DNA from 2 places in the Clavibacter rahimiani genome. Region 2 is predicted to be linked to the other one. Evidence: predicted binding sites of a transcription regulator. Region 2 holds the regulator's gene; the other holds the start of a gene.

Region 1 (3,409 bases), 640 kb from region 2:
AGCTCGATGCGCCCGTCGCGGTGCACGTAGCGCGCGTCCACCGGGATGCCGCCCGCCACCGCCGAGCGCGGGCCGTGGATGCGGTGGATCTCGTCGAGCGCGTACGCCATGGTGCTCTGCATCCGGACGCCGAGGATGTCGAGCTTCAGGAGCCCCATGTCGTCGATGTCGTCCTTGTCGAACTGGCTCATGGGCAGTCCCATGCCGCTCGGCTGCACGGGGCTGGTGCTGAGGAGGTCGGAGTCGCCGAGGATCACGCCGCACGGGTGCATCGAGATGTGCCGGGGGAGCCGGTCGAGCCGCTCGGTGAGGTCGACGAGCAGGTCGATGCTCGGGTCGTCGCGCACGAGGTCGGCGATGGGCTTCAGCTCCGGCTTGGTCTCGAGCACCGCGCGGAACTCGCGCGCGTTGAAGCGCCAGATGTTCTTGGCGATGAAGTCGATCTGCTGCTCGTCGAGGTCGAGCGCGAGCCCCGCGTCGCGCGCGGCGCCGCGGGCCCGGTAGGTGTTCTGCATCGACAGCAGCGTGACCCGGTTGCTGCCGTACTTCTCGAACACCCGGTGGTACACCTCGTGCCGGCGCGCGGACTCCACGTCGATGTCGATGTCGGGCAGGGTAGAGCGCACCTTGCCGAGGAAGCGCTCGAAGAGGAGGTCGTGCTCGAGCGGGTCGACGTTGGAGATGCGCAGCAGGTAGTTGACGAGGCTGCCGGCGCCGGATCCTCGGGCCTGGTTGCGCACGCCCATGTCGCGCATGAGGGAGCACACGTCGGCCACGGTGAGGAAGTAGGTGGCGAAGCCGAAGCCCGTGATGGTCTGCAGCTCGGTGCGCATGCGGGCGAGCACGCGCTGCCGCATCGACTCGTCGACGTGCCCGAAGCGCTCGGTGACGCCCGCCTCGGCCTTCCGCCAGAGCGCCTCGTCCGGGTCGCCCGTGACGCCGATGACGGACTTCTCGGGCAGCTTCGGCTTCCGCCAGGCGAGGTCGGCGTCCGGATCCAGCCGGCAGCGGTCGGCGAGCTCCTCGGTGGCGCGCAGCAGGGCCTCGCCCGCGCGCCGGTCGAGGGAGGACGCGCCCGCGATCTCCCGCGCGATGTCCTGCATGGCGGCCGGCGGCTTGAGCCACGCCTGGCCGTTGGGCTGCAGCCGGAACGAGCCGAGCGGCCGCAGCGTGCCCGCGGCGTCGAGCACGTCGCCCGTGAGCGCGTCGTCGGGTACCAGGTAGCGCACCGCGTTGGTGAGCACCGCGGGGACGCGGTGGGCCTCGGCGAGCTCGAGCATGCGGGCGGCGTGCCGGAGGCTCGCCGACTCGCCGGGCTCCGTGTAGTGGCAGACCACCTCGACGACGATCGCGCCGGGCAGGAGCCTCGCCCACTCGGCCAGGTGGCGGGAGGCGAGCGCGTGGTCGCCCGCGGCGACGGCGCGGCCCACGTCGGAGTCGGGCCCGAGCATGACCGTGCCGACCGGCCCGTCCTCGCCGAGCAGGAACGCGGGCGGCCGGGTGCGCGCGATGCCGGCCTGGGCGCTCCGGGCGGTGCTGCGCGCCGTGCCCCGCCCGTGGCTCGCGCTGATGAGCCGGCTGAGCGCCGCCCAGCCCTGGCCGTGCGTGCCGCCGTGCGCGAGCACCGTGATCCGGCCCGGGTGCTCGCCCGTGAGGCCGAGCTCCGCGCCCACGACGGGGGAGACGCCCGCGGCGATCGAGCGGCGGATGTGGCGGACCGCGCCGTACAGCCCGTCGCGGTCGGTGATCGCCGCGGCCGACGCGCCCTCGGCCGCGACCCCGTCGACCAGCGCCTCGGGCGCCGAGGTGCCGAAGTGGGCGGAGAAGGCGGACGCGACGTGCAGGTGGGTGAAGCTCACGCGCGCCTCCCGACGGATCCGCCGCACCCTCCCGGACGCGGTGTTCGAACGGATGTTCGACTCGCCCAGTGTAGGTCGGCTCCCGCGCGGTCGCGACCCGTAGTCTCGGAGGATGACCAGCGAACCCTCCACCCTCGTCATCCTCGGCGCCAGCGGCGACCTCACGGAACGCCTCCTCCTGCCGGGTCTCGGCAGCCTCGTGGCGAGCGACCGGGGGCGCCGCATCCAGCTCATCGGCACCGGCCGGAGCGAGCGCGGGGCCGACGAGTGGAAGAAGACGGTCAAGGCCGCGTTCGACTCGGTCGACGCGAAGGGGCGGCGCGCGGCGGGCATCGTCTCGTCCACCAAGTACATCCAGGCCGACCCCACGGACGTGGACGACCTGAAGCGCATCCTCGACGGGTGCGAGGGCGCGCCGGCGCTCTACTTCGCGCTGCCGCCGGCCATCTCCATCGAGGTGTGCGAGCAGCTGGGGAAGCTCGACCTGCCGGAGGGCACCACGCTCGCGCTGGAGAAGCCGTTCGGCTCGAACAGCCGCACGGCGGCCCAGCTCAACCGCCAGCTGCTGAAGCTCGTGCCGGAGGAGCGCATCCACCGCACCGACCACTTCCTCGGCCTCTCCACCGTGCTCAACCTCGTGTCGCTGCGCTTCGCCAACCGCTTCTTCGAGTCGGTGTGGAGCGCGAGGGACATCGAGAAGGTCGAGATCCTCTACGACGAGCAGCTCGCGCTCGAGGGCCGCGCCGGCTACTACGACAAGTCGGGCGCGCTGGTCGACATGATCCAGAGCCACCTGCTGCAGGTGCTCGCCGTCTTCGCGATGGAGCCGCCCGCGAGCATCGACCCGGACGACCTGCGGTCGAACATCGCGTCGGTCCTCCGCGCCACCGAGGTGTGGGACAACGACCCGGTAGCGCACAGCCGCCGCGCCCGCTACACCGCGGGCTCCGTCGAGGGCACGCGCATCCCCGCCTACGCGAAGGAGGAGGGCGTGGATCCGGCGAACCAGACCGAGACGCTCGCCGAGGTCACCTTCGGCGTCGCGAACGCGCGCTGGGCGGGCGTCCCGTTCCGGCTGCGCTCGGGCAAGGCGCTCAAGGAGGCGTCCAAGCGCATCGTCGTCACGTTCAAGCCCGTGGCGCATCTGCCGCGCGGCCTGCACGGCTCCGCCCGCCCCGACCGCCTCGTCATCGACCTGAAGCCCGACGGCATCACGCTCGAGGTCACCATGGACGGCACCGGCGAGCCCTTCACGCTCACCCAGTCCACGTTCCGCGCCGACTTCGCCCAGCCCGAGCTCACCCCGTACGGCGAGGTGCTCGACGGCATCCTCGCGGGCGACCCGCGCCTCTCGGTCCGCGGCGACGTGGCCGAGCGGTGCTGGCGCATCGTCGCGCCCGTCATGCGCGCGTGGAAGGGCGACCGCGTGCCCATGGCCGAGTACCGCGCCGGATCCGCCGGGCCCACCGCCTGGCGCTGACGGCGGCCGCCGCTCCGCGTGCGGCTGCCCCGCTCCGCCGCATGACGGCTCGCTGGGGGCCGTCACCCGT
Region 2 (3,409 bases):
GTGACCTTCAGGTCGGTGAGCGAGTGCTTCGCGAACGCGGTGAGCATGTGGTCGTAGAACGGGACCGACGTGCTGATCTCGGAGACGCCGGTGCCGTCGAGGTCGAGCTGCAGCTCGATGCTGGACTCGCTGGTCTGCCGCGTGACGTGCGCGGTGCGCGCGAGGGTGCTCATGGCCTCCATGCTACCGATCGCTTCCGACCGCCCGACCTCGCTCCCGGCCGCCACCGGGAGCCGAGGCCGGCCCGTCCGCACCGATCGACCCGCGGCTGCGACCCGCGGCTGCGACCCGCGGCCGCGGGACGCAGCGCGGGTGGGATCAGTGCGCGTACTCGGCGGGCACGGCGAGCTGCTGGCCCGCCGCGACGTCCGACGTGGGGAGGCGGTTGAGGTCGACGACCGACGCGATGACGTCGCGCGGGTCGGCGCTGGGCGCGATCTCCTCGGCGAGGTCCCACAGGGACTGGCCGCTCGAGACGGTGACGTACTCGAAGGCGGTGCCCGATACGTCCTTCGACGCGACGGCCGCGCCGCCGTTGAGGGCGACGAGCCCGGCGCCGAGCGCGAGCGGGGCCGCGACCAGCGCGGTGAGGACGATGCGGCCGCGGCGCGTGATACGCAGGCGCGTGCGGGGCGCGACGGCTGCCTCCGCGACGGGGACGGCGGCGTCGGCGGCGGAGACGGTGGGGGTTGCTGCTGCGGTGTTCATGGTGACCTCTCGTGCGAGACGGTGGGGCATCGAGGCGACGCGCCCGGCGATGCAGTGCGGTACGGCATGCGATGCGGGTCGGGCAGCTCGCACCCGGCTCTCGGCCGGGAGAGCCGGGTGCGAAGCTGTGTTCCGAACATACATTCGAAACCAGCCCTCCGCAAGCCCTCATCGCCTCGATCCGCGCCTCCGACGCGCGACACGCTCGAACAGGTGTTTGCCCGGGGTGCCTCGGCTGGATACAGTTTCGAGTGCCTGGAGTCCATTCGACCGGGTACCACCGACATCGCCCTCGCGAGGGGGTCGGCCCGCCGGGTCGACGAGCCGCGGAGGGCGTCGGCGACGAGAGGCGGGCCGTGGCATGGCGGACGAGCGAGCAGCGGGAGGCGGCGCGACGAGGCGCCGCAAGAGCCTCAGCGACAAGCAGATCTCGATCCTGGAGTTCATCCAGCGCACCATCGCCGGCCAGGGCTACCCGCCGAGCATGCGCGAGATCGGCGACGCCGTCGGCCTGGCGTCGCTCTCGAGCGTCACGCACCAGCTCAACCAGCTCGAGCTGTCCGGCTACCTCCGCCGCGACCCGAACCGCCCGCGCGCCCTCGAGGTGCTCATCGACCTGCCCGGCAACGGCGCCGCGGAGAGCGGCGAGCCGTCGACGCCCGTGGGCGACGCGGCGATGGTCCCGATGGTCGGCCGCATCGCGGCGGGCATCCCCATCACCGCGGAGCAGATGGTCGAGGAGGTCTTCCCCCTCCCCCGCCAGCTGGTCGGCAAGGGCGACCTCTTCATGCTGCGCGTCGTCGGCGACTCGATGATCGACGCGGCCATCTGCGACGGCGACTGGGTCGTCGTCCGCCAGCAGAAGACGGCGGAGAACGGCGACATCGTCGCCGCCATGCTCGACGACGAGGCCACCGTCAAGGTGTTCCGCCAGCGCGACGGGCACACGTGGCTGCTGCCGCGCAACAGCGCGTTCGAGCCGATCCTCGGCGACTTCGCGGAGGTCGTCGGCAAGGTCGTGGCGGTCATGCGCTCCGTCTGACCCTCACCACGACGCACGAGAGCGGCCGGTCCCCGAGGGGATCGGCCGCTCTCGTGCGTGCGGGCGACGCGGATCAGACCGCGGGCGACACCGCGTAGTCCTGGACCTGCGCCTGCTGCTCGGCCGTGACGAGGGCACGGACGCGCGTCCCCTCCTCCACGTACGAGGTCTCGAGGACCTTGGCGCCCTCGTGCAGCATGGCCACGATCTCGCCGTGCTCGAACGGCACCAACAGGTCGACCTCGATGGTCGGCTGCGGGAGCAGCTCGGCGATGCGGCGACGCAGCTCGTCGACGCCCTCGCCCGTGCGGGCCGAGACGAAGACGCCCTGCGGGGCGAGCCCGCGCAGCACGACGCGGTCGTCGTCCGACGCCAGGTCGCTCTTGTTGAACACGATGATCTCCGGGATGGACGAGGCGTCCACCTCCGCGATGACCTCGTGCACCGTGGCGAGCTGTGCCGCGGGGTCCGGGTGGGAGGCGTCGACGACGTGCACGAGCACGTCCGCGTCGGCGAGCTCCTCGAGGGTCGAGCGGAACGCCTCCACCAGCTGGTGCGGCAGGTTCCGGACGAACCCGACCGTGTCGGCGAGCGTGTACAGCTGCCCCTCGTCCGTCTCGGTCTTGCGGACCGTGGCGTCCAGCGTCGCGAACAGGGCGTTCTCGACGAGCACGCCCGCCTTCGTCACGCGGTTGAGCAGCGACGACTTGCCGGCGTTCGTGTACCCGACGATCGCCACCGACGGCACGGCGTTCCGGTCGCGGTTGGCGCGCTTGGTGTCGCGGGCCGGCTTCATCCCGGCGATCTGCTTCCGGAGCTTGGCCATGCGCGTGTTGATGCGGCGGCGGTCGAGCTCGATCTTCGTCTCACCGGGTCCGCGGGATCCCATGCCGGCACCCGCGCCGCCGACCTGGCCACCGGCCTGGCGCGACATCGAGTCACCCCATCCGCGCAGGCGCGGGAGGAGGTACTGCAGCTGGGCGAGCTCGACCTGGGCCTTGCCCTCGCGGCTCTTGGCGTGCTGGCTGAAGATGTCGAGGATCACGGCCGTGCGGTCGATGACCTTGACCTTCACCACGTCCTCGAGCGCGCGCCGCTGGCTGGGGGCGAGCTCGGTGTCGGCGATGACGGTGTCCGCGCCGACCGCGGCCACGAGGGCGCGCAGCTCCTCCGCCTTGCCGCTGCCGAAGTAGGTGCTCGGATCCGGCGTGGGACGGCGCTGGAGGAGGCCGTCGAGCACCACGGCGCCCGCCGTCTCGGCCAGGGCCGCGAGCTCGCGCATGCTGTTCTCTGCGTCGTCGACCGATCCCTGCGAGTACACGCCGATGAGGACGACGTTCTCGAGGCGCAGCTGCCGGTACTCGACCTCGGTGACGTCCTCGAGCTCGGTCGAGAGCCCGGCGACGCGCCGCAGCGCCTGGCGGTCGGCCCGCTCGCTCTGGTCGCCGTCGGATCCCTGATCGGTGTCGGGGTCCGCGGACAGCGCCTGCGCGCCCGATCCGCGGAAGAGGGCGTAGCCGGCGGACCGGTTCTCCGCCCGGGCGAGGACGCGCGCGACGACGTCGTCCCCGATGCTGCTCTCCGTGGACGTCGTCGTCGTGTCCGTGGACTCGTGGTCGTGCTCGTCGTGCGTGATCATGTGCTCCCATCGTAGCCTCG

Evidence for each region. The regulator LexA, encoded in region 2, represses DNA repair genes until DNA is damaged. The targets are predictions, from matches to a motif close to TCGAACANNTGTTCGA.
Region 1: ACT7CP_RS07590 (DNA polymerase III subunit alpha) is a predicted target of LexA. The motif match lies at 1,904-1,919, and genes of this name have one in related genera.

What each region holds. Positions count from the first base shown of each region.
Region 1 covers NZ_CP199790.1:1,593,703-1,597,111, forward strand. Annotated here, with positions in the region: gene ACT7CP_RS07590 (DNA polymerase III subunit alpha) at 1-1,859, opposite strand, end outside; gene ACT7CP_RS07595 (glucose-6-phosphate dehydrogenase) at 1,972-3,339, shown strand.
Region 2 covers NZ_CP199790.1:2,233,592-2,237,000, forward strand. Annotated here, with positions in the region: gene hisB (imidazoleglycerol-phosphate dehydratase HisB) at 1-173, opposite strand, end outside; gene ACT7CP_RS10600 (hypothetical protein) at 319-708, opposite strand; gene lexA (transcriptional repressor LexA) at 1,070-1,750, shown strand; gene hflX (GTPase HflX) at 1,824-3,389, opposite strand.